Prosthecobacter dejongeii: one gene and its partner. The protein of the gene in region 1 interacts with the protein of each later gene in a pairwise test. Links are inferred from orthologs where the notes say so. Each region holds a gene or a part of one and is shown in the gene's direction. Other genes may lie near its edges. The genes, in order: HNQ64_RS05225 and purT.

Evidence for each region.
Region 2: the proteins of HNQ64_RS05225 (region 1) and purT interact in binary tests that used the Escherichia coli proteins (3 or more experiments, as listed by UniProt). The link is inferred for Prosthecobacter dejongeii from one-to-one orthologs.

Annotation. Positions count from the first base shown.
Region 1 is NZ_JACHIF010000001.1:1,319,385-1,335,241, forward strand. Bases 6,417-9,309 are described here. They hold HNQ64_RS05225 (polyprenyl synthetase family protein), read left to right. Parts: upstream 6,417-7,367; coding sequence 7,368-8,252; downstream 8,253-9,309. Other genes in these bases: HNQ64_RS05215 (phosphatidylserine decarboxylase), read left to right, coding at 6,417-6,771; HNQ64_RS05220 (helix-turn-helix domain-containing protein), read left to right, coding at 6,853-7,332; HNQ64_RS05230 (3-deoxy-7-phosphoheptulonate synthase), read right to left, coding at 8,258-9,301. In the rest of the region: HNQ64_RS05185 (SDR family oxidoreductase), read right to left, coding at 1-228; HNQ64_RS05190 (MscL family protein), read left to right, coding at 385-873; HNQ64_RS05195 (CheR family methyltransferase), read left to right, coding at 978-1,865; HNQ64_RS05200 (hybrid sensor histidine kinase/response regulator), read left to right, coding at 1,862-4,078; HNQ64_RS05205 (hypothetical protein), read left to right, coding at 4,233-4,883; HNQ64_RS05210 (hypothetical protein), read right to left, coding at 5,005-5,766; more of HNQ64_RS05215, read left to right, coding at 5,788-6,416; HNQ64_RS05235 (HAD family hydrolase), read right to left, coding at 9,341-10,132; HNQ64_RS05240 (hypothetical protein), read right to left, coding at 10,182-11,585; HNQ64_RS05245 (secretin N-terminal domain-containing protein), read right to left, coding at 11,677-13,947; HNQ64_RS05250 (DUF4339 domain-containing protein), read right to left, coding at 14,065-14,625; HNQ64_RS05255 (DUF3500 domain-containing protein), read right to left, coding at 14,700-15,671; HNQ64_RS05260 (TVP38/TMEM64 family protein), read left to right, coding at 15,769-15,857.
Region 2 is NZ_JACHIF010000009.1:68,550-84,313, reverse strand. The notes cover bases 12,862-15,661. They hold purT (formate-dependent phosphoribosylglycinamide formyltransferase), read left to right. Parts: upstream 12,862-13,570; coding sequence 13,571-14,752; downstream 14,753-15,661. Other genes in these bases: HNQ64_RS18495 (class I SAM-dependent methyltransferase), read right to left, coding at 15,004-15,661; HNQ64_RS24190 (muramidase family protein), read left to right, coding at 12,862-13,540. In the rest of the region: dapB (4-hydroxy-tetrahydrodipicolinate reductase), read left to right, coding at 1-329; folK (2-amino-4-hydroxy-6-hydroxymethyldihydropteridine diphosphokinase), read left to right, coding at 352-879; HNQ64_RS18570 (RNA pyrophosphohydrolase), read left to right, coding at 929-1,429; HNQ64_RS18565 (hypothetical protein), read left to right, coding at 1,451-3,274; HNQ64_RS18560 (hypothetical protein), read left to right, coding at 3,529-4,506; HNQ64_RS18555 (hypothetical protein), read left to right, coding at 4,543-5,529; HNQ64_RS18550 (acyl carrier protein), read right to left, coding at 5,561-5,812; HNQ64_RS18545 (type III PLP-dependent enzyme domain-containing protein), read right to left, coding at 5,837-7,057; HNQ64_RS18540 (class I adenylate-forming enzyme family protein), read right to left, coding at 7,064-8,566; HNQ64_RS18530 (AMP-binding protein), read right to left, coding at 8,814-9,521; HNQ64_RS18525 (amino acid ABC transporter ATP-binding protein), read right to left, coding at 9,699-10,436; HNQ64_RS18520 (amino acid ABC transporter permease), read right to left, coding at 10,426-11,175; HNQ64_RS18515 (N-acetylmuramoyl-L-alanine amidase family protein), read right to left, coding at 11,248-11,970; more of HNQ64_RS24190, read left to right, coding at 12,161-12,861; more of HNQ64_RS18495, read right to left, coding at 15,662-15,764. UniProt on the Escherichia coli protein: Involved in the de novo purine biosynthesis. Catalyzes the transfer of formate to 5-phospho-ribosyl-glycinamide (GAR), producing 5-phospho-ribosyl-N-formylglycinamide (FGAR). Formate is provided by PurU via hydrolysis of 10-formyl-tetrahydrofolate.

The DNA of each region.
Region 1 (15,857 bases):
TGCCTGCATGTCCTTGGCGGAGGCGACATCGCCCTCTACAGACAGGGCCTGCCCGCCTGCCTGACGGATGTGTTCTTCGGTGTCTTGGAGCTTTGCCAAGGTGGTACCTACCAGGACTACAGAGGCCCCCGCCTGTGATAAAGCGATGGCCGAGGCCCTGCCAATGCCTGAGCCTGCACCGGTGATGAGAGCAACTTTACCAGTCAACGAATGCGGAGGAATATTCATTCTCCTCAATATTCGGGAGGCTGACGGCGAACGGACGTGCAAGAAACTGTGTTTTGCCACAAAATGGATACACGCAGCGACATGATGGCATGCGATGGCATGGTGCTCCTCTTTTGGAAAAAAGGAGCCTTTCTACTCTAAAAATTGCCCATGAGAATGCCGCCCTTCGCTTCCCCTCCTGTGTTGGATGAATTTAAAAAATTCGTGCTGAAGGGAAATGTGGTTAGTCTGTCCACGGGTGTGATCATCGGCTCGGCCTTTAACAACATCGTCACAGCTTTTACCAAGGGCATCGTAGAGCCGGTCCTGGCCATCTTTGGGGGCAACGATCTCGGCACATCCCATCTCAAATTTAAAATCTGGGAACGGATGACCACCATCACCGAAAAAGTGAACGGAAAGGAAGTGAAGACTGAAAAACTGGTGCCGGTGCTCTTAGACATCGGCTCCATTGTGGGGGCAACCGTGGGTTTTATGATCACGGCCATGATCGTTTTTTTCCTCATTGTGAAGCCGACGAATAAGCTGCTCGACTTGATGCTTAAAAAGGAACAACCCCCGGCGGCGATGCCTCCAGACGTGGCCTTACTGACGGAGATCCGCGATATGATGAAACGCCAGGAGGAGGGGCGGATGAAGATTTAAAGCGGCTGCGGGAATGCCTTCCAAGATTTTGGATATGATTTGCAACTTATATCAGACTGGGGAGGGTGACCCGAAAGTGTCCGCTTGGTTCTATCTTTAAAACGATGTCTGCTTACTTGTTTTTTGAAGGAACGATCGCTCTCCCGAAAACCGGGAGGGTGACCCAGCTTCGCGCGGCAGTGCCAGAGCGAATCGCAGGGACACAGGTTGAAAGCGAGGAGGCGAAGTTCTTTTTTGGCGAGTTGTTTGAGCTGACAGGACTACCGAGAGGAGCCTACCGACTCAGTTTTTTGCAGCGACGTCTGGCGGCGTGCTTGCGTTTTTTGCAAGTGCATGAAGTCGGGCCTGCGATTGCTAAATTGCGGCAGTCCCCTGAGGCGCGAATGGAGATCCTCAACGCGGTCCTTCTAGGCGTGACGGATTTTTACCGTGACCAAGATGTCTTTGAGCAGACTCGGAAAGTGTTGAGCGATGCTTGGCGCTTGGCGCAGGGAAAAATCCGTGTTTGGAGCGCGGCCTGCTCCGATGGGCAGGAGCTTTACTCCATGGCTAGCCTCATGGCTGAGATGGGTTTTTTGCCACAGGCAGAGCTTTGTGGGACGGACTTTCGTGCGGATGCTATCCACCGCGCCCAGGCGGGCCGATACCGCCATGAGGAGATGGAGCGCCTGCCTGAACGTGTGAGGGCCGCCCACTTCCGCCGGGATGGGATGGGCGCATTCATCCGGCAGGACCTGCAGGATGTGATCCGGTGGAAGCAGGCGGATCTTTTTGCTGGGGCGGAGTCAGGTCCCTGGCATCTCATTCTCTGGCGAAATATGGCGATTTATCTGGAACGTGAAGCGGCTTACCCGGTCTGGCAAAGCCTGGTGGCGGAGTTGAGACCTGGGGGTTATCTCATGGTGGGCAAGGCAGACTATCCACCGCCGGGTCTCGGGCTCATCCGTGTGGCCCCATGCCTTTATCAGAAGAAAGGAAAGCACGGAAAATGAGCCTGTCCCGCCCCACTCTTTTACCTGCCACGCTGGCTGCTTTCGCGGTTGGCTTTCTTTGGATTTACATCCGCACTTATGTTTTTCGGGAGATGGTGCTGCCTCTCACTTACGTGGTGCCTTTGATGGTGTGTGTGTGGACGCGGCTGTCCTGGCAAGTCTGGGCCATGGCAGGAATGTTTATCACGGCTTCCATCGCGAAGACGTTTTGGATCCTACCCGATCATGTGCTGAGTCCAGACGAGCAGAAGTGGTTTCTCGCCGCCACGATTTTTAACAATGTGGTCGGGGCTTCAATGATTCATGGGATCATTCGTTTGCGTGCACGATTGGAGAAAAAGAATGCGGTGATCAGTGCGCAGAATGCGGAGTTGGAAGCGCAGACGGAGGAGCTTTTTCAGCAGAACGAGGAGATCAAAGCCCAGAACGAGGAGCTGGAGCAGCAGAAGGAAGAGATCGAATCGCAGGCGGAGGAGGCCTCTCGGCAGAATGAGGAGTTGGTGGAGGCCAACCAGCGCTTGAGCAATCGCGAAGATATTTTGCAGGGAATGTTAGATGCCACGCGGAATCAGGAATCGCAGGCACAGTCCTTGAATAGCCTTTGCGAGCGAACCTTGAAGGTGGTGGGGGAACCTGCCGTGGCCGTCGCGCTTTTGCAGCGGAATGGAGACATGCTGGACCTCGTGGCCCAGGCCTATGTAGGCCCGCTGACGGAGCTGCCAAAAGCGTGGCCGCTGGAGAGTTCTCTCGCTGGGCGCGTGTTAGAGGAAGACCGCACCGCGTATGTGACGGATCTGGTGAAGGCACCGGAGCTGGCAGCGCCGTTCATGGCGGAAGGTGTCGTTCGTTCCGTGCTGGCGACGCCGGTGCGCATGGCAGGCGCTACCCATGGGGTGCTGCTCGTGTGTAGCACAAAGGAGATGCACTGGACGCAGGATAACTTCCGCACGCTGGAATGGGTGTCAGCCCAGTGCGGCTTGATGGTGGAGACGCTGCACTGGCACCAGATGCTGGCGGAGCGCGCGCGTGAACTGGAGCAGGCCAGCCGTGCCAAGGATAATTTCCTGGCGGCTCTGTCCCATGAATTGCGGACACCGCTCACCCCGGTGCTGATGGCAGCGACTTCTTTGAGTGAGGATGAGCGCCTGCCACAGGAGGTGCGTTCGCAGCTCAGCATGATCGAGCGCAACATCGGTCTGGAAGCTCGCTTGATTGACGATTTGTTAGACCTCACTCGCATCGCCAAAGGGAAGCTGCCTTTGCGGCCTCAGTTGTGTGATTCCCACTCCTTGATCAGTCTGGCGATGGAGATCGTGCGAGATGATGCCCAAGAAAAAGGACTGGTGCTAGAGCGTGAGTTTCATGCACAGAAATGTGGCCTGATGGCAGATCCTTCGCGCTTTCAGCAGGTGATTTGGAATCTGCTGCGCAATGCGGTGAAATTTACCCCTAAAGGTGGAAAGATCACCATCCGCACACGGGATGAGGGTGAGCCAGGCGAAACCCCGCGGCTACGCATTGAGGTGAAGGACACGGGCATCGGGATCACGGAAGGCGCCATTGAACGCATTTTTCAGCCCTTTGAGCAGGCGCATGAATCTGGGGAACATCGCTTTGGGGGGCTCGGTCTCGGTTTATCCATTGCTCGGGCGATTGTGGACCTGCATCAGGGCACCATCAGTGCCGAGAGCGGTGGGACGGATCGCGGATCTACTTTCATTGTGGAGCTACCTGGAGCCACGGAAGCTCCAGCAGGCATCAGCAACAGTGGGGAACGTAAAATGGGGAACTCTCCACAAGCGCTGATGCCAGAGGAAATGGGCAGCGTACCACCTCTACACATTTTGTTAGTCGAAGACCACGAGGCCACGCTTCAGGTACTCACGCGGCTGCTCATCCGCACGGGTTACCGGGTGACCTCAGTGGGCACCATCACGGCTGCCCAGTCTGAGGCAGAGGCCAATCGTTTTGACCTAGTCATCAGTGATCTCGGTCTTCCAGATGGTAGCGGCAATGAACTGATGGAGAAACTTCGCAGCCAGCATGGGTTGAGGGGCATCGCCCTCAGTGGATATGGCATGGAGGAGGATGTGGACCGTTCCCGCAGATCGGGCTTTCACGCACACTTGATCAAACCCATCGAGATGAATCAATTACGGCGAACCATTTTATCAGTGCTGAGTCTGCCGGAAGTGGATCACATCGCAGCTTAATCGGATCTTTTTCAATAAAAAGATACATCCAGATAGGGATGCCTCCTGCGATCCTATGGATGCAGGCGTGATTCATTAGATCATGTCTGTCCCGCGACTGTTCAAAATTTTTTCAGTAGCGGGCTAAACCCAAAACCGACCAACTCAGACGATCATGACCAAAACCTATCTCACCTCACTGACCAGCTTGCTGGCTGCCGCCTCCGTTTACGCGGGGACTCCCGTTGCCCCGGTGGCCCCCGAGCCAACCGTGGTGGAACAAAACCTCATTTCTTATTCCAATCTTTCCCTGGGTTATAACTACACATCTGCCGATTTCCTCGGCGTGGATGTGGATGGTCACGGCGCAGGTATCGGCGTGGAATTCAGCCCAGTGAATCATCTGTATTTGGCCCTGCGCGGGTCTTGGACAGACATCGATCTGGTCGGCGTGGACTTCGATTACTGGCAGGGCAATGCTGGCATCGGCGGTTACATTCCTTTGACGGAAAACATTCACTTCGCCACTGAAGTGGGGGCTAGCTATGCCGACCTTTCTCTGGCGGATTTCAACCTCGGAACCGATGACTGGGGTGTCTATGTGACCCCACATTTCCGCATGAAGTTCGGTGCTTTTGAAACTCACGTCGGTGTGACTTACAACAGCAATGACCTCGTCACTTCTGAATACAATGCGTTCGTTCGCCTCATGTTTGAAGTGGCTCCCCAGGTGGACCTCTTCGTGGGTGGTAACGTAGGCCTGGATAATGGCGAAGCATTCGACAACGTCTTCGGTGCTCAAGCCGGCGTTCGCTTCAAGTTCTAATCTGACGGTGGTCGGTTAACTCCGCCCTTGTTCTGGTTCAGCGTGCTCAGTCTGCAAAGATTGAGCACGCTTTTTTATGGGATGGTTTGTTTGCCCTTTGGAATCAGATTCTCTCGGGAAGTTAAGGCACCTGGACTGTGGGTGGCAAGGTGCGGGGTTGGCCTGCGGGCGTGATCTCGTCTGGGAAGATGACGGTGATGCTCTGCACCTCACCCACGGGCGCGCTGGTTTGAGTGAGAAGCCACTTTTTCACAAATTCCGCCACGGACTTGCGGGCAGGTTCACGGATCAAGTTGAGGTGGCTGCGGTTGCCCGCGCGTTTCTCCAGCGTCGGCGTCAGGTTTTTTTCCAGCTCGGCCAGGCTTTCCGCTGCATTGAAACGCAGCCATCCAGATTCGGATTTCTTTTCCATCCGATCAGTGCGGATGGCCGGGGGTTGGGAGGGGCGTAGAGTGGGCGCGTGGACGATGCACTGGCCGTTCTCAAGCCGTAGGTTCCAGCCATCGGATAGCTGGATGTGGTAACGATAAACGACGGGGGTGCGAATTTCTGAGATGGTGGTGCCGAGATAAACGGTCTGGTTAAAGAGCGTCTTCATGTCGTACTTGGTCACGGTTTCATCCGTTTCCAGGGTGGCGACTTCGAGGATGTCACCCTCAGTCGAGACGATGCGTGTCACGGACTGCCGAAACGTTTCATTGATGTCTTGGGTGACCATGCCTTGGCTCATCCAGGCGAGGCCGTCTTTGATCACATCCACAAATTTCCAGGCGATGATGCCCATGATGAGGAGGCTGCCCACAAGGGCCAGGGCAAGAAAGCGCCCACAACCACTGGGGCGGCTGTTTTCCGTGGGTATCGGAGGTGGGGTGTCCTCGGCCATGGCCTCCACCATGCAACATTCGTGCCCTGGGGCCAAGAGACATTTGCTCCGGTGCGGCAGGTGCGGCAATGGTCTGCCAAACGTATCTACAACATGCCTGCTGCGCCCATCCAGTTTTACAATCGCCTGACCCGACGCCTGGAAACGGAGGCCGTTTATGGCGAAGGGCCCTTGCGCTTTGTCTATGAAAATCCGCTGGGCAAAATCGCCCTGCACGTGCTGGTGAAGCGGGCTCTCTTTTCAGACTGGTATGGGCGCCAAATGGATGAACCGAAGAGTGCTGCCCGCATTCGCCCGTTCATTGAAAAATTCAGGGTGGATGAGGCGGAGTTTGCTGATCCTGTGAGCAGCTACGGCAGCTTCAATGATTTCTTTTATCGTCAGTTGAAGCCCTCGGCCCGGCCCATCGTGGCAGACCCCGCCGCAGTGGCCTTCCCGGCAGACGGTCGCCACTTTGTCATTCCAGACGTGTCTCAGTGCCGGGATTTTTTCATCAAGGGCGTGCGCTTTGATCTGCCTGCATTGCTTGGGGATGCCGCTTTCGCAGAACGGTTTGAAAAAGGTAGCGTGCTCATTTCCCGTCTCTGTCCCACAGATTACCATCGGTTTCATTTTCCCTGTGGAGGCACTGCGGATAAACCGCAGTTGATTCACGGTCCTCTTTATTCCGTCAGCCCCATCGCCTTTCTCCAGAGGCCCAGCATCTTCTGGGAGAATAAACGCTACCTCACGCGTTTAGCCACGGGTCCATTTGGGGAGGTGCTTTTGCTGGAGGTGGGGGCCACTTGTGTCGGCTCCGTGGTCCATACATCCGCGCCAGATACGCCCGTCTTAAAGGGAGATGAAAAGGGTTACTTCCGCTTTGGGGGATCCTGTTTCATCACGGTGTTTGAGCCAGGGCAGGTGCGTTTTTGCGAGGATCTTTTGGAAAACAGTGCTCAAAATCGGGAGGTTTATGCCCGCATGGGGGATGTGGCTGCCTGGGGATGTGCAGAGCTGGCTTGAGGCCAGAAGTCGGGTGTGAATCTCCCCGCGTGCATGCATTCAAGCTTGCCAAGCGGCCTGCGTTCGTGAAAAACAGAGCGCATGGAGTCCCATGAAGTCATCCGCCAGGCCTTAGACAAAGGGCATGTGAAAGAAATCGCGGCCAAAATGGGCGTGTCTCTGTCGCTTGTTTACAAGTGGGGGCAGCGTGATGAAGACGACGGTAGCGGAGCTTCTAACCCCCTCGACCGTGTGCGCCAGCTCTATGAGCTAACGGGGGATGATCACCTCATCCAGTGGCTCTGCCAGCAGGCGGAAGGCGTGCTGGTGAAAAACCCGCCCACTGGCAAGCAGCCTGGGCGCGAGGTGATGCCGGCCACGCAGGAGATCGTGCAACAGTTTGCGGATCTCCTTTCTGCCATCAGCCAAGCCGCTGCCGATAACTGCATTAGCAAGCCTGAGGCCGCCAAAATCCGTCACGAATGGGATGAACTGAAGCGCCTCACAGAGCGCTTTGTGAAATGGTGTGAGGTAGGAGATTTCCAGCATTTGGCTGAGGATCTCCGGCGCAATCATCACTGAATCCTCCTGTCTGTTTTCCCTTGTTACCTGTTTTAATGTCCGACCTGAAGACCTACCTCACGGATCGCTGCACCTTTGTGGATGCAGTTCTTGATCGCCTCATTCCTTCCGCTGAAACGGCCCCGGCCACCATCCACAAAGCCATGCGCCACAGCATCTTTGCTGGGGGGAAACGCTTGCGCCCTATCCTTTGCCTAGCGGCAGCGGAGGCAGCAGGCGGCAGCAAAGAAAGTGCCTCGTTTGCCGCAGTGGCGGTGGAGTGTCTGCATACGTATTCGCTGATTCATGACGACCTGCCCAGCATGGACAATGATGATTTCCGTCGCGGGGTGCCCACCTGCCACAAGGTGTATGGAGATGGCATCGCTATCCTCGCTGGCGATGCTTTGCAGGCCCTGGCTTTTGAGCTGGTGGTGAAGACGCCCATCACGGTGCGTTATCACGCGGGTGCTCTGGTGACCGAGCTAGCTCGCACGGCAGGCAGTCTGCACCTTGTGGGTGGCCAGGTGGCCGACCTGGAAGGGGAGGGGAAAAAACTACCTCTGGAGTCCCTGCGTTTCATTCACGAAAACAAAACGGCTGCCCTGCTGACCACCAGCCTGAAACTGGGCGGCATGAGCGCCGACTGTCAGCCGGAAGAATTGCAGGCGCTGAGTGATTTCGGCATGGCCACGGGCCTCGCTTTTCAGATCATTGATGACATCCTGGATGTCACTCAGACCAGTGAAAAGCTGGGCAAAAGTGCGGGTAAAGACCTCGCTTCTGAGAAATCCACTTACCCGGCACTCATCGGTCTCGATGCCTCCCGCGAGGAAGCCCACCGCCTCACCCAGGTGGCGCACGATGCCCTCGCTGTCTTCGGCAACCGCGGCGGTCGCCTGCGCGAACTGGCGGATTACTTGCTAGCTCGCGATTATTGATCTTTTTAGCCTAGCAAGGCATGGGCCTCGCGCAGGGCTTGCTCGGTGGTGGCCCAGTCCATGCAGGCATCGGTGATGGATTGGCCACGGGTCAGCTCATTCAGTGGGCGGGGGAATTTCTGGTTCCCTCCCACGAGATTGCTTTCCAGCATGGCGCCGATGATGGATTCCTCCCCGGCGGCGCGCTGACGGACGATTTCGCGAAAGACTTGCGGCATGCGTTGGTGGTCTTTGGCGCAGTTGCCGTGGCTGGCGTCAATCATGATGGCGGGTTTCAGCTTCGCGGCCTCCAGAGCAGCGCGGGTCTCGGCCACGTCATCGGCCCCGTAGTTCGGGCCGTCTTCGCCGCCACGCAGGATGATGTGGCAGTCAGGATTGCCGGAGGTGGTGACGGCGGAGGCGATGCCGTCTTCGCTCACGCCTAGAAAGGTCTGCGGCTGCATGGCGGCCTTGATGGCGTTTACCGCTGGGGAGATATGGCCAAAGGTACCGTTTTTAAACCCGAGGGGCATGGATAGGCCGGAGGCCATCTGACGATGGGTTTGGGACTCCGTGGTGCGGGCCCCGACGGCGCTCCAGCAGATGAGATCGGCAATGTATTGGGGGGTGATGGGGTCCAGCAGCTCGGTGGCAGTCGCCAGGCCCAGCTCCAGCACATCACGCAGGATGCGGCGGGCAAGACGCAAGCCATCGGGGATGTTGCAGGTGCCATCCAGGTCGGGGTCCATGATCAGGCCCTTCCAGCCCACCGTGGTACGGGGTTTTTCAAAATAAACGCGCATGACAATGCATAGGCGGTCCTTTAGCTCGCGGGCCAGAGCGGCCAGTTTGGCGGCATATTCCAGCCCGGCTTCGGGGTCGTGAATGGAGCAGGGGCCCACGATGACGAGGAAGCGTTTGTCATCGCCGAACAAAATGTTGCGAATCTCTGTGCGAGCCTGGCTGACAAAGGCGGCCTGAGTTTCCGTGGGAGGCAGCTCAGCGACGAGGGCTAGCGGAGCAGGCAGGGGGATGTTGGAGGCGATGTGGACGTTGGACGTGGCGTTCATTCAAAAGGGGCAGTGAGAGGTGGGCGAGCTTTAGGAAGCTCAGCTTTTGGCGGTGCCAAAAAAATGGGTGAGGGCCTCGATCATGCCTTCGCTGGCATATCGCTGCGCGACGAAGCCGCCATGGCTCTGCACGTGGGCTTTGACCACGGGAAGTCCATTGCCTGGAGTGGCGATCATGCTGGCGTGGCGGGGATCTAGCATGGAGAGATCGTTCAGGTTATCGCCGGCCGCAAAGCACTGGCTGGCATTGAGCCCGAGCAGCCTGGCCAATTCGCTGAGGGCGGTACCTTTGCTGTAGGCGCTGTGGGCAAAGCGCAGGTAGATGCCATTGCGATGGTAGCCGATGTCTGGGAACTGCCGGATGTGGGCATCAATGAAGCTGCAAACCATGTCCAACTCCTCTTCACTGCTGCCGACGATGCCCAGTTCCCCGTAGTCTCCGGCGAGGAATTGGCCCTGAGTCTGGGTCTCCACCATTTCACGGATGGCCTTTAGGGAGGCCTGGTGGTCTTTGACGAAACGCTCGTGAGCTTTGCGCGCCTGTTTGTTCCAGGGGCCAAAGTCGGTCCACTTGCTGAACAGCCCAGGTTTGTAGATATCGCACTCCATGGCGATGATGTAGTCAGGCTCCATGAAAATGCCGTATTGAGCCAGTCCCTGGAGGGTCTGGGGGAGGCTACGGCCGGTGTTGATGACCCAGGCAGCACCTAGGTTGCGCAGTTGCTGGATCATCTGCCCCAGCATGGGGTGAAACACAGGCGTGCTATCGTGATGCACCAGCGTGCCATCGAAATCGAAGGAGAGGATGAACGTGGGCTTGCGAGCTGCCATGGGGGGAAGGCTGCACTCTACCCGTGGCACGGGGGAGTCAAGGCAGGCTTCAGGCGGCAGCGAAGGCAGATCTCCAGAATTGGGTCAACGTCATGGCCAGGAGCAGCCAGAGGGTGATCTGATAACCACGGCTGACGAGCCAGCTCGCCCCTCGCCGCCGGGCCCGGCGCAGCACACTTTCACAGCCCCAGAGGAGACTGAGGGTAAGCGGCGCAGTGAGGGCGTGCAGGTAATTGGCAGGCATGACGGCCACATCCCAGGCGGCAATGACACCATAGGTCAGGGTGGCGGTGATTAAAAACAGCACGGTGGGCACCGTCTCAGGATGCAGGCGTTCACCCGCATGGCAGGCCTTGGGGGTCGAGAAACGACAGGCGAGGGTGAAGGCGAATAGCAGGACAAAAAGCACGGCCAGCACCTCTCCGCCACGGCCTTTCAAGCGGCCTAACAAGAGGGCCGCGCCTGCCAGAAGGCGCTGCTGGGCCTCTTGGGTGGAGTGAGTTTGAAAGTACAAGTGAGCGCTGGGCTGGGCAAGCGCGGGGATCTTTTCCAGGCTAGCTCGATCTGGGTGGTTCTCGATCCAGGTTTCTGCAGCTTCCCGGTGATCCAGCCAGCGGATCGAGTCGGTGTAATGAAAGGCGGCATGGCCAAACTGGCGATTGGCCTCTGTCATGCGCGGACCTGCGATGAAGCCGACGGCTGTGACCAGTAGCAGGAGGCCGAACAGATGATTGCGCCGCACCCACAGGGAAGTGCCTTCGTGCGTGCACCAGTGGGCCGCCATCCAGCCCCAGAGGGCTCGCAGGGTACTGACGATGATAAATACGGCGACCAGGGGCAGGATGCGATCCACGGACAGGTAGGCCAAGGCCCCAAAACCACCGACCAAACCGTAAACCCACAGCGAATTCCGTTGCAGCGCGTACAGACAAGCCAGCCAGGTGAGCAGAAGAAACAGGTGGAAAAGGGTAGCCCCTGAAAAAGTGGCCACCGTCCCTAGCCACCCGTGAAAAGCCGTCAAGGCGACGACCAATAAGGCGGCGGGCAGGGCGAAGTGGCGTGCGCATACCAAGCCCAATAAAATCAAGCCCCCCAGGGTGAGACCCACGCGGAACCAGGCAAGGTCATGCAGGGAGCCCGTTAAATTTTGGACATCCAGACTTAACGCGGCTAACCAGGGCCAAAGCGGCTGGACAAGGCCATCGGTGCGATGCGGGACGAGTTTTTTTAGCGGGTCAGAGACGCTGTGGGTGAAGTCGGGCTTAAAATCCGCCTGCGTGGCTTGGGTCAACGCCAAATGCCGCTGCTCCAGCGGGCTTAAAGGGGAAGCCAGGCCCTGCTCAATTTTTTGTCCTGCCAAGAACACATATCCCCAGGCGATGCAGCCCATCATCAGCGCCCAAACAGCCCAGCGTAACCAAGAAATGGGGCTGGGAGGGGGGAGCGCGACCATGCAGACAAAGGAGGGGGTTCCTTCTTATGCCACGTGCCGCCCGGAACATGCAAAAAGAAAATGGCCGCTGTAGCCCTGGGAACACGGGGTTCTATTTACCTGCGGGTTGGGCTCTCGGCACCTCCTCCAGAGGCATGCCAAAACGTAGGGTCTCTTCCATGATGCGAGAACGTTTCGCCTCGATGCTGTTGGGGCTATCCAAATGGGCGGTGGAGTTGATGATTTTAGGCTGGATGAAGATGAGCAATTCATCCCGCGACGTGGATTTCTCCGTGGTGCCAAAAAGATGCTTCAGCACAGGGACGCGGCGGAGGAAAATACCGCCCCGCTCAGTCTTGCCCGTCCGCTCTGTGATGAGCCCGCCTAGGACCACGGTGGCCCCGTCCCGCACTGTCACCGTGGTGAGTAATTCTTGGGTGCCGATGGTGGGCACGGTGTTTCCAGAGATGGTCTGTTCTCCCACGATGTTGTCATTCACCTGAGCGATGCGCAGGGTCACTTCATTGTCGTTATTGATCAGGGGTACCACTTCTAGCTTTAGCACCACGTCTCGGTAGTCAATGCTAGCGCTGGTGGCAGCGATGTTGTTGATGCCTGCATTCGAAAGGATATTCACGGGCACGGCGATACGCTGACCGCTGGAAATGACGGCCTTGCCATTGTTCGTGGTGTACATGCTAGGGCTGGACAGCACCTTGAAGTCCTTGTTTCCTTCCAAGACATTCACGTAGCGGCTGAGTGAACCGAGCTGGCCATAAAAGCTCATGGAACCGGTACCGAAGTTTTCCAGATTGAAGGGAATGTCCAGAGCACCAGCGACCCCTGTGCCTCCGCCAGGGGAGGTGACGTTTTTCTGCCGCAGGGTGAAATCATCCAGCATGTTCAAGAAATCGAAACCGTAGTTGAAATCGCCCCCCAGGTTGAGTTGGCCGATGATGGTGCTGATGTACACCTGCTGTGGCCGCACATCCATTTCCTGGATGAGCTGGTCAATGACGGCGATGTGCTCGGGCGAGCCGCTGACGACGAGGCTATTGGACTGCGGTTCCGCGATGAGCAGGGTCTTGCCCACCACGAGGGATTCGGGCGCAGAGACAGCGTCAGGATCATCCAGCAGGCTACGCTCGGCGCGGCTGTTCTGGCCATTCCCATTGAAGCCGAAACCGCTTTGCCCACCCTGCCCGTAGGCGTTGTTCAGGCCGGAGCTGTCCCGTGAGGCATCTGTGGAGGGGGTATTGGAACTGGCGGTGGGGCGTCGGCTGCTGCTGCTGCGTCGTCCCCCCCCGGAGGCGGCATCCGCCCCGTCATTCTGGATGTCGGTATCCTTCGCCAGGGCATTGTAGGCCACGGGTAAAAAATCGCCCACGTCCAGGTAGGCCAGCTTGCGCTTCAGAAAGGTCACGTCATCGGCCTGCTGATCCAGCTTATCTACCAGCCCACGGATGTAGGTGATATCCACCGGACGAGCGATGACAAGGAGGCTGTTGGTGCGGCGATGGGGGATGACTTTGACCCGGGCCACGCTGGGGTTGGTATTGGCCGTATTGGCGGCACCCAGGGGATTAACTGCGGGGGCGCGACTGCCATTGGCCGCCACAGCGGGCGGCGCAGGGGCTGCCTGGGCAGGCGCAGCCTCCGTTTTTTCCTCTTCAGCATAGATCTCGCTGATGATTTCGGCCACGCTTTCAGCATCGCTGCGCTCCAGTTTGATCATTTCATTGGCGATTTCTGCCGGCGGCACATCAATCACCTGGGCGATCTCATAGATGCTGCGGATGGTGGTGCTGTTCTCGGTGATGATCAGAGCCGCCGCATTTTTCATGGGCATGATGGCTCCGTAGCTATGCAGCTTGATCACCTGCTGAAAAGCCTTGGAAGCTTCGTCCGGGGAGATGTGCACCAAAGGCATTACAAAATGGCACAGCTCTTCATTGTCTGGCAGGTCCTTGATGGAATTATAGACTTTGAGTCCCTCAGGCGTAGGGCTTTTACCGCCATTGTGATGAATGAGTTTCACCGTCGTAGCATCCACTGGAATGATGGCGTAACCATTCAGCAGCAAGGTCGCCTCGATAAACGCGACGGCTTCACGGCGTGTGAGAGGCTGCGGAGCGATGATGCGCAGCGGCTCTCCCTGGAGAGCGGAGTCCAAAATGATCTTTTTCCCTGTGATCTGAGTATAAAAAGGAATAATGGCCTGCACGGGTGTGCTGGGGAAGTTCACCTTGATGGTAGCGCTATCATCAGCCGGAAAACCCTGCTGAGCATGGGAAGTAGCCAAAATCAGTGCGCCCAAAGCAATGGCGATCAGCAGTCGCTTAGCGACGTGTCGTGGGGAGGAATGGACGTATAGAGCAGGCATAAGGAGCCAAAACCACACCTATTATATTTTCCATAACATCAAAGGCAATGGAAATATTCGTTTTTGTTAAAAATCAAACAAATGGTTGCCAGGCGAGACTAGGCCTCTCCAATTTTTTTATTTTCCGAGCCAATCCTGCAAATCCGCAATGCCTGTGCGCAAGAGGGCGATGATTTCGTGAGCCAGAGGTGTGCCTTTTTGCCAGAGCCAGGCAACACCTAAGAGCCAAACGATGCTTTGAATCACCAATAGAACCATCACCACCGTCTCGATCCAGCGCGGCCAATAGAGAAGATAGCCCTTTGCATCCGCCCTGGAAGAATAGATGCGATCTTGGAAAACGGCCCTCGCCCCTTTCCACAAAAGAGGCGGAAAAAAGAGAAAGCCGCTGATCAATCTCTGCAAAACCACTCCAGCCCGCTGATCTACCGGCACCTTGGCATAGTCACGTAGGCGGGCGGTGCGCCGCCGGGTGGTGATGTCACGGACTGTCGCGGGATCTGCGGGGTCAATTTGCAATTCTTCTAATTGGCGCAGCGGCGTCCACTCCGTCGAGCCTTCTCGACGCACGAGATCACTATCGCGAATGGACCCGTATGCGATGTAGCCATAAAGATCATCTAGGCTACAGGGCCCGACGGTTTTCTGGCCTTTCGAGATGTAATAAAGAGAATCCAAGAGACGGGAGTGGGATGACGCGAAGTACGTTCGCTAGCATTTCCCGATCCTGTCAACTAAGAAGCCTCACTTTCTCAGGCTTTTTCTTTAATATGTGCCCAGCAATGGACATGCGGGTCTCCCCGGAAATACCAAATCATGGATGGGCCCTCAATCTGCCACACGTCCCATACCCCATCTTTACCCACATCCTGATTTTGGTAAAAGGCCATGTGGAGGTGATCAAACCCTGCGGCTTCGATGTATTGGAGGGATTCTTTTGCATCCTCGGGGCGGAAAGGTTTGAGGAGATCGCCCAGGACTTGGCGCACGAGTCCCTTTTGGTCAGCCGTCAGTTCCGTCATGGGAATGCCATCCAGTCCAGAGGTTTTACCGGTCAGTTTCACGGTTTTATTGCCCGTTTCCTCACGAGAGTCTCCTTTCAATGCGAGCTGTCGTTGCCGACCGTCCAGCGCTTGAAAGACTTCATTGGCGCGTTTGGCCTGGTACCAATAGGCATTGCCGGCGTGATCAGGCTTTTCATAAAATCCCTTGGCCGCATGGCCATAAAAGATCGGCCCACCAAAAGCGGTGCCCGTCTCACTGTTTCCATCGCAGCGGCGGGTACAGTGACGGCCCGTGAGCACGAATTCGAATTTCCCAGATCCCGGCTGACCAAAAAGAGCGATGGAAGAGCTGGCAAAGCCTCCATCGCTCTTATTGTCCTGATCAAACTGGCGCCAAACTTCCTTCTTATATTCCTCGCTGTGCAGCCCATCAAAAATTTGGCGCACGAGATCCTGCTGATCCGCCCCTAGAACCTCACCGATTTTTTGAGGCGTGATGTGCCAGTTATTATCCACTTTAAGACGGCGCGCGTCCTCCCAGCCAAAACACAGCAGCTTCCGCTGTTCTTCTTTGAGGCTGCCGTAGAGTTGTTGAACGAGCGTTTCAGATTTGGGCAAAGCTTCCACAGCCTGTAGAGCGGGCACGGCCAGTAAACCCGAGGCCAGTGCCCGGCTGCTGCGCTGGAGAAACTGGCGGCGGGAAGAGAGAGCTGTATTCATAGCAGTGACTCAGGAAACGTTCAGAGTAGGCCAACCCTTGAATAAAGATGCAGATTCTGTGTTGAGAAGCCTCTGGGGCAGCGCTGATTGCCCTGAAATGAACGGAACGGACCCTGACCACGCAGCCCCCACCCCAGCCAGCCCACTGTCTGCAAACGTGGAAATCACTGACCAAGCTAGGCTGGA
Region 2 (15,764 bases), on another replicon or contig:
AAAAGGATTCCCCCAGCGGCACTGCCCGCACTTTGGTGGAGATCTTGGCTGATGTCCGTGGTCTGGATTATGATACCGACTGTCGTCATGGCCGTTTTGGCGATGTGGGGGCCCGCACGCCGAAGGAGATCGGCGTCCACGCCTTGCGCGGTGGGGATGTCGTGGGAGATCACACCGTCGTTTTTGCGAATGTGGGCGAGCGTGTGGAACTCACTCATAAAGCTAGCAGCCGTGATACCTTCGCAGGCGGTGCCGTACGTGCCGCTCGTTGGTTGGCCGATAAACCCGCCGGTCTTTATGACATGCAGGACGTGCTCGGACTGAAGTAAACAGCACGCTGTTTCCCCCTTCATGTCCGCTATCGCTTTTGGCATCGCCCTGGGGTCCAACTTGGGAGATCGGCGTGCGAACTTGGAGCAGGGGGTGGCGCATCTCCTCCATCGCATCCCTCAGGCCCAGCTCCTGGCGGGTGCTTCGTTGTATGAAACGGAGCCGGTGGATTGTGCGCCTGGAACCCAGGCTTTTTTGAATTCGGTGATTGAGCTTCAGGCGCCACTCACCCCTGTGGAGCTACATGCCCATTTGGTCGCAGTCGAGTCCCTGATGGGGCGCCCTCCTGAGCGTGCCCACCATGCCCCTCGCACATTGGATTTAGATCTCCTTTATGCGGGAGATTATGTCAGCACAGATCCCGTCCTCACGGTGCCGCATCCGCGTCTTCATCTGCGTCGATTTGTTCTCCAGCCTTTGGTGGAAATCCGCCCTCATCTGAAACTTCCTAGCCTGCCTGGAAAGATAAGCGAGGCCATGGCCGCCCTCTCAGACGAACCTGACAGTGTGCGCTTCGCTGGCACTTGGCGGTATCATCTCGTTGCTTGATGGATCCCTAGGTGACAGCAGGCCTTAAGGACGTATTCTGTGCCGCCCCATGTCTGAAAGTCACGCCACGCCCATCACCATTCCCATCCTTTATCGCCCCAATGTCGGGATTATCCTGACCAATGAGCAGGATGAGATTTTTGTCGCTGAGCGGATCAACATTCCTGGGGCTTGGCAGTTCCCTCAGGGCGGCATTGACGATGGCGAAGATGCAGAAACCGCCATGTATCGAGAGATGGCTGAGGAGATCGGGGTTACCCCAGATAAAGTGATGCTGCTCGAGCGTCGCGATGGTTACCGTTATGCCTTTGCCAAAGGTCGCCTGAAATACGGCATCTACGGTGGCCAGGAGCAGAGCTATTTCCGCTGTCGTTTTTTGGGTCAGGATAGCGATGTCAATCTCGCCGCCACTCATCAGGAGTTCAGCCACTGGCGCTGGATCAAGCCGGAAGAATTCCAGATGTCTTGGGTGCCCAAATTTAAACGGGCCGTTTATCGCCAGGTCTTTTTGGACTTCTTTGGGCTGGAGTTAGCTCCGGTTGAGAATTGAGCTTACCGCCTCTCTGTCTGCATGAGTCACCATCCACGCTTCTCTAAAGCCCGCGCTGAGTTGGGGGCGATGTCGTGGAATGTTCCGCAGGATGATTGGGACTCTCCGTGGAGCTTTGAGAGCGAGTGGACCCCTCCCTCCTATGCCAACGAAAAGAGGTCCAATTCCACGCGATCCTCCGCCACTCCATTGGTTGATCCAGGGGCACTGGAAAGCCCGCGTTTCACTCCCAGTTCACAGGCTCAGCCCGCTCATGTTCCTGACATTGCCGCTCATGGCACCGTCTTGAGATTTGAAGCTCCAGAGCCAAGACCACCTCCGCCAGCCCCGGCTCCCGCGACCGAAACAAAAGTCGCCAACCTCGTGGCAGAAGACATGCGTTTTAGGCCACCGGGAGTGCCTCCGAAAAAGCAAGCGCCCACTGCATTGCCCAAAGTGCCAGAGCCAGTCTCTCCGCTCGCGGCTGATCCAGAGATTCTCTTCCCACCTGCGGCTCCTCAGTCAGATCCTGAGCACCCTCATCCAACAGAGCGCCGGCGAAAGCGCACGCTCCGTCGTCGTGTTCATCGTCAGTCTTGGGGCACGTTGATCTCTTTGAGCTTGGGCACCTTAGGGTTTACCCTCCTAGCCTGGATTTACTTGCATGATTCGCCGCGCGAATCGGATGAGGATCTGCGCCCTGTCATGGCTGTGGACCAGACACCCGTGATCCAGGCACCCACCAAACTGCGAGCCTTTTTGGACTCGATCGTTCCTGTGGAGAACGTCTCCTTGCGCACACAGCCACCTTGGGCCTGGGACACGCCTTCACTGGCCACCTACATGCAGGTCAATGGCACCGCTTTAGACAATCTTCGAGATCTTTTGGAGGACTATGACTGGCATCCTCATCACTCGGACTGGTATCGTGAAGATGCCAGTTCCCGCTCAGGTTGGGGAAATGTAGGGACTCTCTTGCAGGCCCAGGCCTCTTACCTCGCCCGGCGTGGGGATGAGGAGCCTGCTTTTGTCGCGGCCATTGATCTGGCGGAAATAGCCCGGCGTTTGCAGGATGTCTGGGCTTGGCCAGGTTACATGGATCGGGGGCTAGAGCTGCAAACTGCTGCCGCTCAGATTTTGGCCGAGCTCTTGAAAGCCACCCGGCTGGATAGCGCCACGCTAGCCCGCTTTCAGAAAGAATTCAGCCAGTGCCAGCCAGAGGATGACCTCCTGCGTCAAGCCTGCGCAGCTTACTACATACATGAGAAGAAACTGCTGCTCGGTCCTGCCAGCGGGGAACTGCTAGATACCATGCCTGGAGGCCGCCTTCATCAGCGCCCTGGACGCCTTTTTTTTAAAGTGAACGAGACGCTTAGCCTCTTCGCCTCCGCTTTTCGTGATCTGCGAGATGAGATCAGCAGGCCCCCATACACGCGGCTTTCCGTTTCAGCCTCTCCTAGCCGCCGCATTCGTCTGACCCAGCCACGTTTTTACCACCCAAATTCCAGCGGAGAAACCTACTTCAGTGACCGCATTGCCCCTCGTTTGAAGCTGCCTGAAGCACACAGCCTGGCCCAGGCTAGGCATGGGCTGGTGCGTTGCCTTTTTGCCGTCAGGCGTTACTTGGCGGAAAAGCAGACTTTGCCTCGTCAGTTGAATGATCTTACTCCCACCTTTCTGCTGTCTCTCCCGGTGGATCCATTTTCTGGCGAGCCTCTGCAATACGATGCCAGCCGGGGGCTTTTGTCCTCAGTCGGGCTCAATCTGGTGGCTGAAGGTGGGCGCACCACCTCAATACCCATGGAAGATGAGCGTGAACCGACCGTCGAATTGGGGATTTCCATCGCCGTGCCAGTCAAAAAGTAAGCAAGCACGATCCCCCTCTTTCGGCCCTAGGTCGTATAGGCGCGGGTAACTTTGGCATGGATGAGAATCCTGACTTCTGAGCATCTGTAGTTAGGCCTGCATCCTGAACGCCTCAATGACGGCACCCAAGAAGAGCCTTTTAGCTTACCGAAGTTCACATAGATGTGGCTGAAGGACCTTGGCGTAAGATGTAAGAATTGTGTTAGAAGCATTTTTTCTATCTCAAAAACTCCGTTTTAAGCCAGATTAAAACGATGGCTTCAAACACCCAGGTCATTCCTCACCATGATGGGCTTGTGACGCGTGATGCACTCGCGGCATATCTCCATGTCTCCTGGCCGGAAACACCCGTCAGCATCTGGCTGCATCGTTTGGAATTTTGGTGGGATAAAAACCCCCACCGCGAGGCAGACTCGCATCTCGGCTACACGGCTCTTGCAGGGGAAGACATTGTGGGGTTTGGCGGCTTTATTCCCGCTATGTTTGCGTGGCAGGGACAGCCAGTCCCGGGCCTGTACGCCACCAGTTTTCGGGTGGATGAAAAGCACTCCAAAGCGGCTGCGAAGATGTTTCTCAACCAGCGCGAGGTCATGCAGAAGCACGTCATCGTCCATTCCACCCCTTTGCCCAAGATCCAGACGGCCTTGGTCAAAATGGGCGGGCGGGGGGAAACGCAGGTGACTTGCCACTACGTGGCTTTAGGCAAATTAGGTTATTTCAATGGCCAGCCACCCTGGCCAGCCCTGGCATCGGGCATGAAGATCGTGAGCGATCTCAATGAAGTGACCTCCCTCGCGCGCCCTTACCAGAAAGCAGATCGGATTGAAAAATGGACGACGGTGGACTCTCTGAAATGGTATTGCCTTTCGCCCATGCGCCAGCACTACTTCATCGGGGCGGTGGATGCAGCAGGGGTCTTGAGCTCCTATCTTTTGATCACCGCACGCCGCCGCCGTGGCATCGCAACTTGGGATGTGGTCGAGACATTTACCACCCGCGAAACTCCCGAGGAACTTATGGCTGTGCTGGGCACGTTGGTGCATGAGCCAGATCGGCTTCCAGGCCGGAGGCGCTTGCTGACGGTGACTGATTTTGGGGATGAGCCTTGGCTCGCCCAAATGCCGACTCTCATCCGCAGGAAAGAGCAGGTCTGTCATTACTTTCTGCTGCCTAAAGACCTGTCTCACGCGCCGAAACACACCGTGCTGGCAGAAGGAGATTTAGGCTTGTAAGTTGTTTACTTCTCTGGGTTAGGCATAGTGGAGGCTATGTCCTGCCACATTGAGCCTTACACTGACAGCGTCTCGGCGCGGGCAGAGTTAGTGCCTTTTTTGTGCCAGGAATTACCCGACGGCCCTTCTGAGGAACTTTGGCAACAGCGGTTGAAACACTGGTGGGATGAAAATCCCCATGCCAGTGATTCGGCCGAGCGCGGCTGGGTTTTGAAAGCGGCTGGTCGGCTGGTTGGTTTTCTGGGCTTTATTCCTGTGCGCTATGCCTTCGCTGGCCAGCCTGTGCCAGCCCTCATCGCCACAAGCTGGGTTGTGCAAGAGGGGTTTCGCCATGCGGCTTTGCCCATGGCGTTGAAGATGCAGCGACTGGCTAAGACGCACCTTTTGTTAGACTCCACCCCTAGCCTTGAAGTGCAGGCTTTGATCCTTCGCCTGGGGTGGATCGGGGAACTGAAGGTCCGTCGGCAGATGTTACCCCTCGGTTTTTGGGGTAAACTTTTCGGCCGATTCACTGGCCAGTCTTGGCCAGCCTTGAAGCCCGGTCACCGCTTCACCACCAATGTGAACGACGTCCGTCAACTGGAGCGTCCGTGGCAGCAAAGCGGGCGGCTGGAAAAGTGGATCTGCCTTGAGACTCTGCGCTGGTACGCCGCAGCCAGGCTTCGCGAGCACCAGTTTTTAGGCGTGGTGGATGCAGAAGGCTGCCTGACTTCCTACCTATGGCTGACCCGCCGTTCCCGCCGTGGCATCCACTTGTGGATGCTGCTGGAATCCTTCTCCACGGAGGCAGACAACCAAGAACTCGCCGCTTTGGTGGGGGCACTTATTTCACGAGAGGTTCATTTACCTGGGCCCCCGGCCCATCTTTTATCGTTGATCGGTTTTCCTCAAGATGAGCACTGGCTGGACGTGCGGGCTTTGATCCGGGATGAAGCTCTTGTCAGCCACTTTCATGCTTGTCCACCTGCACTCAAAGACGTCGCCAAGCACACTGTGATGGCCGAGGGCGATTTCGGCCTCTAATGCGGTAGGCTGACCTAGCAGGGCCTGCTCACTAAGCGGTCGCCATCTGGGCTTCAATCGCCTGCAGTAGATTCCCTGCTGTGGCGAGTGTATCCACCGTTACTTGATCATCGGGGATGATGACCCCAAATTCACTTTCGATCTCCATCAGCACATCAATGGACTCCAGTGAATCGAGCCCCAGCTTCCCCAGATCATCTTCAAGGCGGATAGGAGCCTCGGGTGCGAGCATGCGCAGGTGAGGGCGTAGCAGGGCCAGGAGACGGGGAGCGATATCGGACATGGTAGCTATCAAGGAAAAGTCAAATCAGGACTGAAGCTGCTGGTGACCGGTCCGCCACTGCCACACCTGTACCACTTCACCGTCCAGATAGGCGATTTCAGCGGGAGCAGGATGGCTGAGGAAACCAATCAGGCTAGCAGTCAGTCCATACGCGCCAACATTGGGGACCGCAAGCAAATCGCCAGCGGCCACATCGGGCATTTTTAGACCTCGGGCCAGGCTATCCAGCGGAGTGCAGAGCGGGCCCACGATGTCAGCCGTGACTTCGTTTTCGCTCTGCCGACTGAGGTTTTGAAAAGTCACTGAACTGCGTGGGATGCGGCCGAGACCCGCCATCCCCCCCAGATGATGAATGCCTGTATCCAGCACCACAAAGGTGCGTGAGCGGGAAGGTTTCACATCCAAAACTCTCGAGACAAGCGTCCCTGCGCTTGCACATAGATAGCGCCCAGCCTCAAACCAGAGTTCTGCGGTTTCATGAAGTGGGGAGGCTTCCCAGACGGCAGTAAGTGCCCCTCTGAGCCCTTGCAGATCAGGGGGGGATCCCTGGTTAGCGTAGGGCCAGGGAAAACCCCCGCCCGCATTCACCACACTGCATACGAAGCCCAGGGCCTTCTCCAATCGTTCAGCCGTTTCTATGGCTCGTTGGGTATTTTGGGTCAGGGCTTCGACTGATGCCACTTGAGTGCCGAAATAGACGTGAATCCCCCGAATTTTGACATGAGGAAGTTGCAGTTTTTCCCGGGCCCCTGCTGCTAGCAGGAGGCTTTCATCGAATCCAAATTGGCTTTCCACCCCCGTCATTGCCAGGCGGGCCTGTGGAGCTTCTGCCGGGTTCACTCTCAGCAGAATCTGGGCATCCGCAGCACGCAGACTGGCCACGGCGGAGATGCGCTCCAGATCTCTCCATGACTCGCACGAAAACCACCGCACCCCTGCTGCCATGGCGGAAGTGATTTCACTTACCGTTTTTCCTGGCCCCCCGTAAAGCGCTTCTCTCATATCATGGCCGGCGAGTCGGGCTGCCTGCAATTCCCCTTCAGAGGTGATCTCTGCGGTGCCGCCTTCGAGGCGAATTTTTTCGGCAATGGAGGGCAGGGGATTGGCTTTGAAGGAGTGCAGCAGTCTGGCTCCTTCCGGCAAGCTTTCCCGCAGCTCCTGAGTTCTCCTTTTGACCTCGGCGAGGTCATAAGCATAAAAAGGTGTTTCGAATTGTTCGGCTAGACGAAGGAGTGGGGCGTCCATGAAAGGTTACACGGTGGTCAGCAAACGACGCAACGCTTTGCGGTCGAGCTTTTGGTTAGTCGTTCGGGGCAAATCAGGCTGGAAGTAAACTCGGTCGGGGATCTTGCCACGTTCCAGACGCGTGGCCAAGGCAGCCAGGATTCCCGCTTCCGTAAGCGTATCATCCGTGGTGGCCAGGAAAAGGCACAGCAGGTCCCGTTCGTCATCTTTCACGCAGCCTGCGGAGATGATTTGCGGGATCGTGCAGGCGGCTTCTTCCACCTCAGCAGGGCTTAAGCGGGTACCACGATGTTTGATGACAAAATCACCTCGCGAATGAAACGTGATATAACCTTGAGCATCCACGATGCCATAGTCACCCGTGAATAGGCTACGTGTGCCAGCCAGTTCGCGAAAACGTTTGGCAGTCTCTTCTTCGGCTCCCCAATAACCCGGTGAAAGATGGGGCCCTTGAACGACCAACTCTCCAGATTGCTCTGGGGGGAGTTTTTCCCCTTCAGCGTTGACGGCAAAGACCGTCGTTCCATCCAGCGGACGCCCCACACTTTCAGGGTGGGTTTCAAATTCTTCAGGGCATAAAATGGAGACTCGTTTGCACTCCGTGAGGCCAAACATGGGGAAAATTTGTGCCTGGGGAAAAAGCTCTCGCAGGTGGTCAATGTAGGCCTTGGGGAGGTGATCACCCGTATTGGTCATCATACGCAGTGATGGCAGCGAGGTGGGGCGGTACCGCTGCATCTTGATCAAAGCCGCAAACACGGTCGGCACCCCCGGCAGCACCGTCACCTTTTCACGGGCTAAAATCTTGGGCAGCTCTGGCCCCACTTTTTCGGGGCGGCCGATGAACAAACGCGCACCCGTGAGACAGGCGTAAAAAATCTGATAAAGGCTGTAATCAAAGGCCAGGGGCAAAAAGAGGCCGATGCAGTCTTCTGCCCTGTATTTCAGCCGTGCCAGAATAGCCGGGCAGACAAAGCCTACATTTTTTTGGGTGAGCATGACTCCACGCGGGGTACCCGTGCTGCCAGAGGTAAATACCAAGAAGGCGATATCCTCAGGCTGCAAGACGGCGGGGGACGGGCTGTCCACATCCTCAATGGTAGGCCACTTTACATTTTCTAAAAAGACCGCCTGGTCTGGAGAAACGGTCCCCTGCAAATGGCCTGTGCTTTGATCTAAAAAGACGACCTTCGGGCCGCATTGGGAAATGATTCGTTGCAGCCCTTCCGGCTGTAACTGTGGGCTTAGGACAGAAAAGATCACCCCTTGCTGAAGTGCTGCTAAGAGAATCAACACCGCCTCAGCACTATTTGGCAAAATTAACAAGATACGATCGCCTCTTCTGATGCCTCGTTGTTCCATCCAAACAGCGATCCGGCTCACCTCCTGGTAGGCTTCAGAAAACGTCAGTGGCTGTTCCCCGGAAATGAAAACCTGTTCAGGCCAGGTCCTGGCAGCTTGCGCCAGCCATTGAGCGGGGAATGTGAGGGAGAAAGATGGTGCAAACATCTGAAAGAACCCCTTTTAGCCTAAAATCACCCATCAGTCTGGAGATTTTCACTCACTGTTTTCTGATCGAACAGCATCTTCGAAGAAACAGTCTTCAATATCTTACAATTCGCCCTTGCGCAGTCGCTCCACATCTCGAATAATCCCATCCCGCGAGGCACGGATAGCTCAGTGGTAGAGCGGCTCGTTTACACCGAGTTGGTCGGGGGTTCGAATCCCTCTCCGTGTACCATTTAGCCTCGCCAGTTTAGGCTTCTAGGACCGCGAGATTCGGGGATGACGCCGGTGAGTCTACGAAAAGAGAAAAGATGCCTTCTTCTCTACCCGATTGGGCCGCAAGCATGTGACGCACTTTTTCGTGAGAAAGCAGAATGCCGTGAGACTGTGCCACGCCACTGGAGGGAAACACCAAAAACGCAGGATCCTCGGACTTTCCAGGGAAACGCATGCCCCATGCGGGACGTGTATTCATTACTTCACTGAATTCGGCCTCGTCCCATTCGCCGCCGTTCAGTCCTTCCGTCATCCAGACCGTCAGGATGTTTTCAGCCATGGCTTTGAGATGATGACTGGTCTTTTCCAGGAAGAGGCAAACTGGTTCAGCTTCTTCTAGTATGGATTTGAAAGCTTCTTGGCGGATCTGCGGAGAGATCACAGAAACCACGGCACCGATGTGTGCCACTGCCAAAGTGATCAAATGCAGGTCCGAGCTGTGGCGTAACACGGTGACCACTTTGTCCCCACGGGAAACGCCATTCTGTTGCAGCCAGGTGGCGATGCGGAGCACACTCATCCAAGCCTGTTCACACGTGAATTCCATGCCGTCCACGGTCAGAGTGGTCGTGGGAGTGCGTTCGGCGGCATCCGCTAAAAAAGCGCTGAGATGAAAAGGCCCCTGTCTGGCAGGGTTTTGCCAAAGACTAAGACCCGTACTGGATTCTGAAAGAGGGCGCATCTATATGGATTTTATAATTAGCCTTGTATTTAGCAAGCGTTTGTTATCGGAATTATCACCTTGTCAGCAGGCAATACCCTTTTTCGTCACGAACGTTACTTGCATTGATACTTTTTAGACGTGAGTCGTTCAATCTAGCTGCCATGCAGCCTTCGACCGAGTGACCCCGCCTCCCATTCAACGATATTTCGTCAGGGCCGTCAAATACTCCTTCGCATAGGATGACGAGGGGTCGTCAAAAAACTTAACAGCAGAACAGGATTCAACCACTTTTCCCTGTGCCAAGAATACCACCCAGTCCGCCACCAATCGGGCAAAACTGATTTCGTGGGTGGCTAGGACGATTTGCTGGCCTTCTTGGGCCAGTTCTCGAATGACGTCCAGCACCTCTCCTGTCATGACGGGATCCAGCGCAGAGGTGGGTTCGTCCAGAAGAAGGAGTCTTGGTTTGGAAGCCAGTGCGCGGGCGATGGCGGCGCGTTGCTGCTGCCCGCCAGAGAGTTCCGCTGGGCGTTTATGCAGATGCTGGGCTAAGCCCAGGCGATCTAACAGTTCCGTGGCGCGTCGGTGGGCTGCGTCTGCTGGCTGACCATGCACGACGGTCAGGGGCAGGGTGACATTTTGTAGCGCGGTGAGATGAGGGAAAAGGTTGTAGCCCTGAAAGACAAACCCGTTTTGCCGGAGGCCCAGAAGGGCTGCAGCATCGTCTTGAGGAAGCATTTGGTCATTCACCCGGACCTCTCCGGCCTCGGGCACCAGCAGGCCGCCCAGCACGCGCAGTAGAGTGGACTTCCCCCCGCCACTGGGCCCAAGAAGGGCGACCACGCGGGCATCGTCACCCGTTTGAAAGCTGGCCTCATCTAGAGCGATGAAGTCGCCATAACGCTTAACGACCTTTCGTGTCTCAAGTTTCATAGGCGAACCTCCTCTCAAGACGGCCGGCATACCAGGAAAGGGGCAGCGTGACGATGAGGTAGGCAGCTGCTAGTGGCAGGTAACCTTCCAGGGCTGTGTAGCTGCTGCTGTTCAGGATTTTGACCTTCTGCACCAGTTCTTCAACGCCAATCACTGAGAGCAGGGATGAATCCTTGATCAGAGAAACGAGCTGCCCTGTCGTGCCAGGTAGGGCACGCCGCACGGCCTGGGGAATGATGACATAGCGATACATCTGCACCTTGCTAAAACCCACCGCGCGGGCGGCCTCACGCTGGGTCGCGCCGATGCTTTCGATGGCTCCGCGAAAGATTTCTGCCAGGTATGCCCCTTCAAACAAGCCTAGCAGAAGCGTCCCCACCACTAAGGGATCATTGATCTTCCAGGCGGTGGCGATGATGTAATAACCAATTAAAAGCTGGACTAGGAAAGGGGACCCGCGAAGCAATTCCACCGTGCCTGTGCAGAAGAGGCGCAGCGGTAGGATGCGTGTGCGCCGACCTAGCATCAGGGTGAATCCTACGACGATACTCACCATGATTGCTCCCAGAGAGACTAGCAGGGTGGTCACCCAGCCCCACATGAGCTGGGAGCGGTAAATCCAGGCCTTTTCCCAATTCCAAGTATAGTGAACGGCTGCAAAAGTGGTGTACAGCCACCCGGAAACGCCTAGCGCGAGGACGAGCGTCCAGAGCAGTCTTTGGCGGAAAGGGGCGTTCATGGATTATCAGGCGATAGACAGAGCTTTATCAGGTGGCGGTAAGCGTGCCAGTGCAACTCTGTTTTTTTCAGCTTAGGGAGCTGCCGTTTCGGGAGTTTCCTCGGTGGGTTCTTGGGAGTCTAAGAGCACTCCATGCGGAGGATACCTGCCTTGAATTTTCAAAAACTCCGCCATGCCTCGAGCAATCGCCAGTGTGAGTTTCTTTTGGTAGTCAGGATTTTTGAGTGATGCTGCTTCGGCTTCGTGGGTCAGAAAACCGCATTCGATCAAGGCTGCGGGCACCTGAGTCTGACTGACCACAGCGTAATTCCTTTGCTTGATCCCACGATCCACGGCCTCGGTCCCACGGCAAGCATGACGCTGGAGACTTTCAGCCAGTCTGCGCCCGCGAAGATCCTGCACGGGACCTTTCGCGAGTGACCACTTTACCTGCAGCGCTCTTTGCGCAGCGAGTGATTTTCGCTCGTTGTAATAAGTCTCAATGCCGTGCACCTCGGGGCTGGCGCTGGTATTTAGATGCACGCTGATGAAGGCATCAGCCTGCCATTCGTCCGCCAGGGCAGCCCTTTCTTCTAGGGGTAAAAAAACATCGGAATCCCGGGTCATTTTGACTCTCAACCCCAGGGTGATCAATTCATCCCGCAGGCGGAGTGCCAAAGCCAAAGCGAGCTTTTTTTCAAGAGTTCCCCCCGCCACCGCACCGCCATCATGCCCACCATGACCGGCATCCACCACAACCAGCGGTATTTTCTCCAAATCCCAGGGGCCGAGGTTCACGCTAGGCAAATTCTCCATTTTCGCAGAAAGCCAGGCGGTTGATGCAAAAGCACCTGCCAGCGCCAGGTATGATGCTGCGCCACGTAGCCACTTCGACAGGGGGCGGCTTCGCAGAACAGAAAAGTTGGAGGAAGTCTTTTTCAAAAATTGTTCAAATTTTTAAAATATTTAATTGGCCTGAACTATTATATTCACTAAAATATAAATCATGAAAGCGAAGCCTGCCGTCTTTTTTGCGAAGCATCCTCGTTGGGCCATTCTGGCCTTGATGTTCAGCGTTTCTCTGGCGCAGGCCCAGAGCCCTGGAGCACCCGGTGCTGTTCAGCAGCCATACTATCGGCAGCCAGGCTCTGCCTACGTGCCACCTGGCACCACTCAGCGTACCCCTCAGGCCCGGCTGCCTGCTGGCCCTGCTCCCGCGAGAACACAGGGTTACCAACCTGGGTTTGGCACTCCTCCCCCCAACCAAGCTCCGTCTAGCTACAAACCACCGACGATCAAGGGGGCGAGTGTGAGCAAGCCTAAGAGCAGTGTGACCAAAAACACGCAAAGCAAGCCTGTGAGCCTCGAGTCCAAGGTGGCGCGTTTGGAAAAAAACGATGCTCACCAAGATCGTCGTCTTAGCAGTCTCGAGCGCGGTCAGGGAATGACCACCATTGAGGGCGGGGAGAGCTACCTGCCTGAAACAGGGAAGACTTACACCGTCAGACCTGGGGATACGCTTTGGAGGATTGCTGATAAACACAGCACTAGCATCAATGCGATCAAGTCCGCCAATCGCCTTTCAGGTGAGACCATTTCAGTGGGGCAAACGATCCGAATTCCGGGGCATGGGAATGCTGCTGTGTTTGCAGAATCGAACTCAGCTAGCTCTCACACGGTCAGGCCTGGAGATACTTTTTCACAAATAGCCCATGCTCATGGGGTGTCTCAAGATGCGCTTGCTCGTGCCAATCCTTCCGCTTACCCAGACCGCCTTCTGGTCGGCGAAAGGCTGACCATTCCAGGAAAGGGGAGTAATTCGTCGGGGAAACGTGCTTCTGCGGGATCTTCAGTGGCATCGGCTCCATCTTCACGTTCGCATTTGGTGAAAAGAGGCGAAAGCCTGGGCGCGATTGCTAAGATGCATGGGGTTTCGACCGCGTCAGTCGCTGCGGCGAACAAACTGAAGAACTCCAATTTGATCGAACCTGGCCAGCGCTTGATCATCCCTGGTGGCGGTGCTGCCCGCCCGGCGCCTCCATCCCCTACTTATCCGGCTGCTGATTCAGACACGGTGCCGCTTCCTGGAGCCAGCTTGATGGCGGCCCAGCCTGAGCCATCAGCCCCTTCGCCATCACCAGCACCTGCTTTGGCCCCTGCGCCAGCGTATGAGCCGCTGCCAAAGCCGGCCCCTCCCACCAGCAGCAATCGTCGAGGTATCGTGGCTTACCGACTGGAGCGTGGAGATGATATCAATACCGTGGCGGCCCTGTTTAACACCACACCTGAAAAAATCCGTGAGATGAATAAACTGCCTGCGGACCGGAAGCTGAAAGAAGGCGAAGAAGTGGTGGTTCCTTCACTCGGAGCTGTGTCCCTGAATTGACGTGGCGCAATGCCCGGCCAAAATGGGGGCATGTCCCGCATCGGTACCCCTCTTTCCTCCACGGCAACGAAAGTCATGCTCCTCGGCTCGGGTGAGCTGGGCAAAGAAGTCGTCATTGAACTGCAACGTCTCGGCTGCGAGGTCATCGCGGTGGATCGTTATGCCAATGCCCCTGCCATGCAGGTGGCGCACCGCAGCCATGTGATTTCCATGCTGGATGGCGAGGCGCTGCGTCGTCTCATTGAAATTGAAAAGCCGAACTTCATCGTGCCTGAGATTGAGGCCATCGCCACGGATACACTGTTGGAACTGGAGAACGAAGGCTTCACCGTCGTACCCACGGCCCGTGCGGCGAAGCTGACGATGAATCGTGAAGGCATTCGCCGTCTGGCCGCAGAAGAATTGGGGCTGAAAAGCTCTCCCTACATCTTTGCACAAACGGAGGAGGAATTCCGTGCTGCCATCGCAGAAATCGGCATGCCGTGTGTGGTGAAGCCCATCATGTCATCTTCCGGCAAAGGCCAGAGCGTGGTTAAGACGGAGGCCGATATCGCTCACTCCTGGCAGTATGCTCAAGAGGGCGGTCGTGCTGGGAAAGGCAAAGTCATCGTCGAGGGGTTTGTGGACTTTGATTATGAGATCACCATGCTCACCGTGCGCCATGCAGGAGGCACTTCTTTCTGTGCCCCGGTGGGCCACACGCAGATCAAAGGTGACTATCGTGAGTCCTGGCAGCCGCACCCGATGAGTGAGAAGGCCCTGGCCGCCGCAGAGCACATGGCGGGAGCGATCACGGAGGCTTTAGGCGGGCGAGGTCTGTTTGGCGTGGAGCTGTTTATCAAGGGCGATGAAGTCATCTTTAGCGAAGTTTCACCGCGCCCTCATGACACCGGGCTCGTGACCCTGATTTCCCAAGACCTTTCGGAGTTTGCGCTCCACGTGCGAGCCATCCTAGGCCTGCCGATCCCTAACATCCACCAGCATGGCCCGAGCGCGAGCTGCGCGGTGCTTGTCGAAGGGGATTCCTCCCAGGTCCAGTTTGGCTCTCTGGATAAAGTCCTCGCAGAGCCTGATACTCAAATGCGTCTGTTTGGTAAACCCACTGTGAGTGGTCAGCGCCGCATGGCCGTGACTCTGGCCCGTGGAGCGGATGTGGATGAAGCCCGCGCCAAAGCCCACCGCGCAGCCCAGGCCATGGACATTCGCCTGTAATCAGATTGGGCCTTCAATCAGCCCAAATAACAAAAAAGCCCGACTCATTGAGTCGGGCTTTTTTATGCTTTCCGCAGGATAGAAAATGGTGGGCAGGGCTGGGTTCGAACCAGCGTAGGCGTAAGCCAGAAGATTTACAGTCTTCCCCCTTTAACCACTCGGGCACCTACCCATTCACTTTCGTGCGGGCGTGGAGTTAAGACCTGCTGACGATGTTTGCAAGAGAGTTTTGCATTTTCATGAACGAAAAATTAACGACGGGGTTTTCTCTTCACTTGCCGCGTCACCAGTGTGGGTTTGCTGCCGTGCAAAACTTTGAAATTGCGGGTCTCGGCCACGGTCCGTTGATGCTCGAAAGCCTCCTTCATGAGGTTCTCATAAGGGAGGTGTTTGTTGGCGACGAGCCAGAGGTCTCCCGTGGTGCGGAGGGCCTGGGCAGCGACGGTGATGAACTTGAGGCCCAGCATGGTGTTGGTCTCACGGCCATCATGAAAGGGAGGATTCATGATGATGGTGTCATAACAAGCAGTGCCAACGCCTTGAGTGACGTCTTTCCACAGGATGCGCGGGCGCACAGGCACAGGAACGAGCCCGGTATTCCGCCGGGCGCATTCTAGCGCGCGTGCATCGGCCTCATACATGTCCACGCTGCGGAGATTCGGGCAGTGGCGGAGGATGTGATCGCTGAGGTAACCCCAGCTTGAGCCAAGATCTGCGACGGCGCCGCTCAAGGAATGAGGGAGGTGCTGGGTAAGGAGGGCGGAGCCTTCATCCACGCGGTCCCAGTTAAAGAGACCGGGTTGAGACCAGAACTTTCCTTCAAGGATGCGCTGCATGGCGCCATTCGTTTTCCACTGCGCGAGGACATCGGTCTTCCAGGGGGAGGTATGAGTGGCCCAGAAGACGCGACTGTGATTTTTGGAGAGCGTTCTGACCTCGGGAGCGACTTCAGCTAGGTGCTGTTCCATCCGTTTCGCACCCCAGTCGTTGTGCAGGGCGACGACGAGAGTGC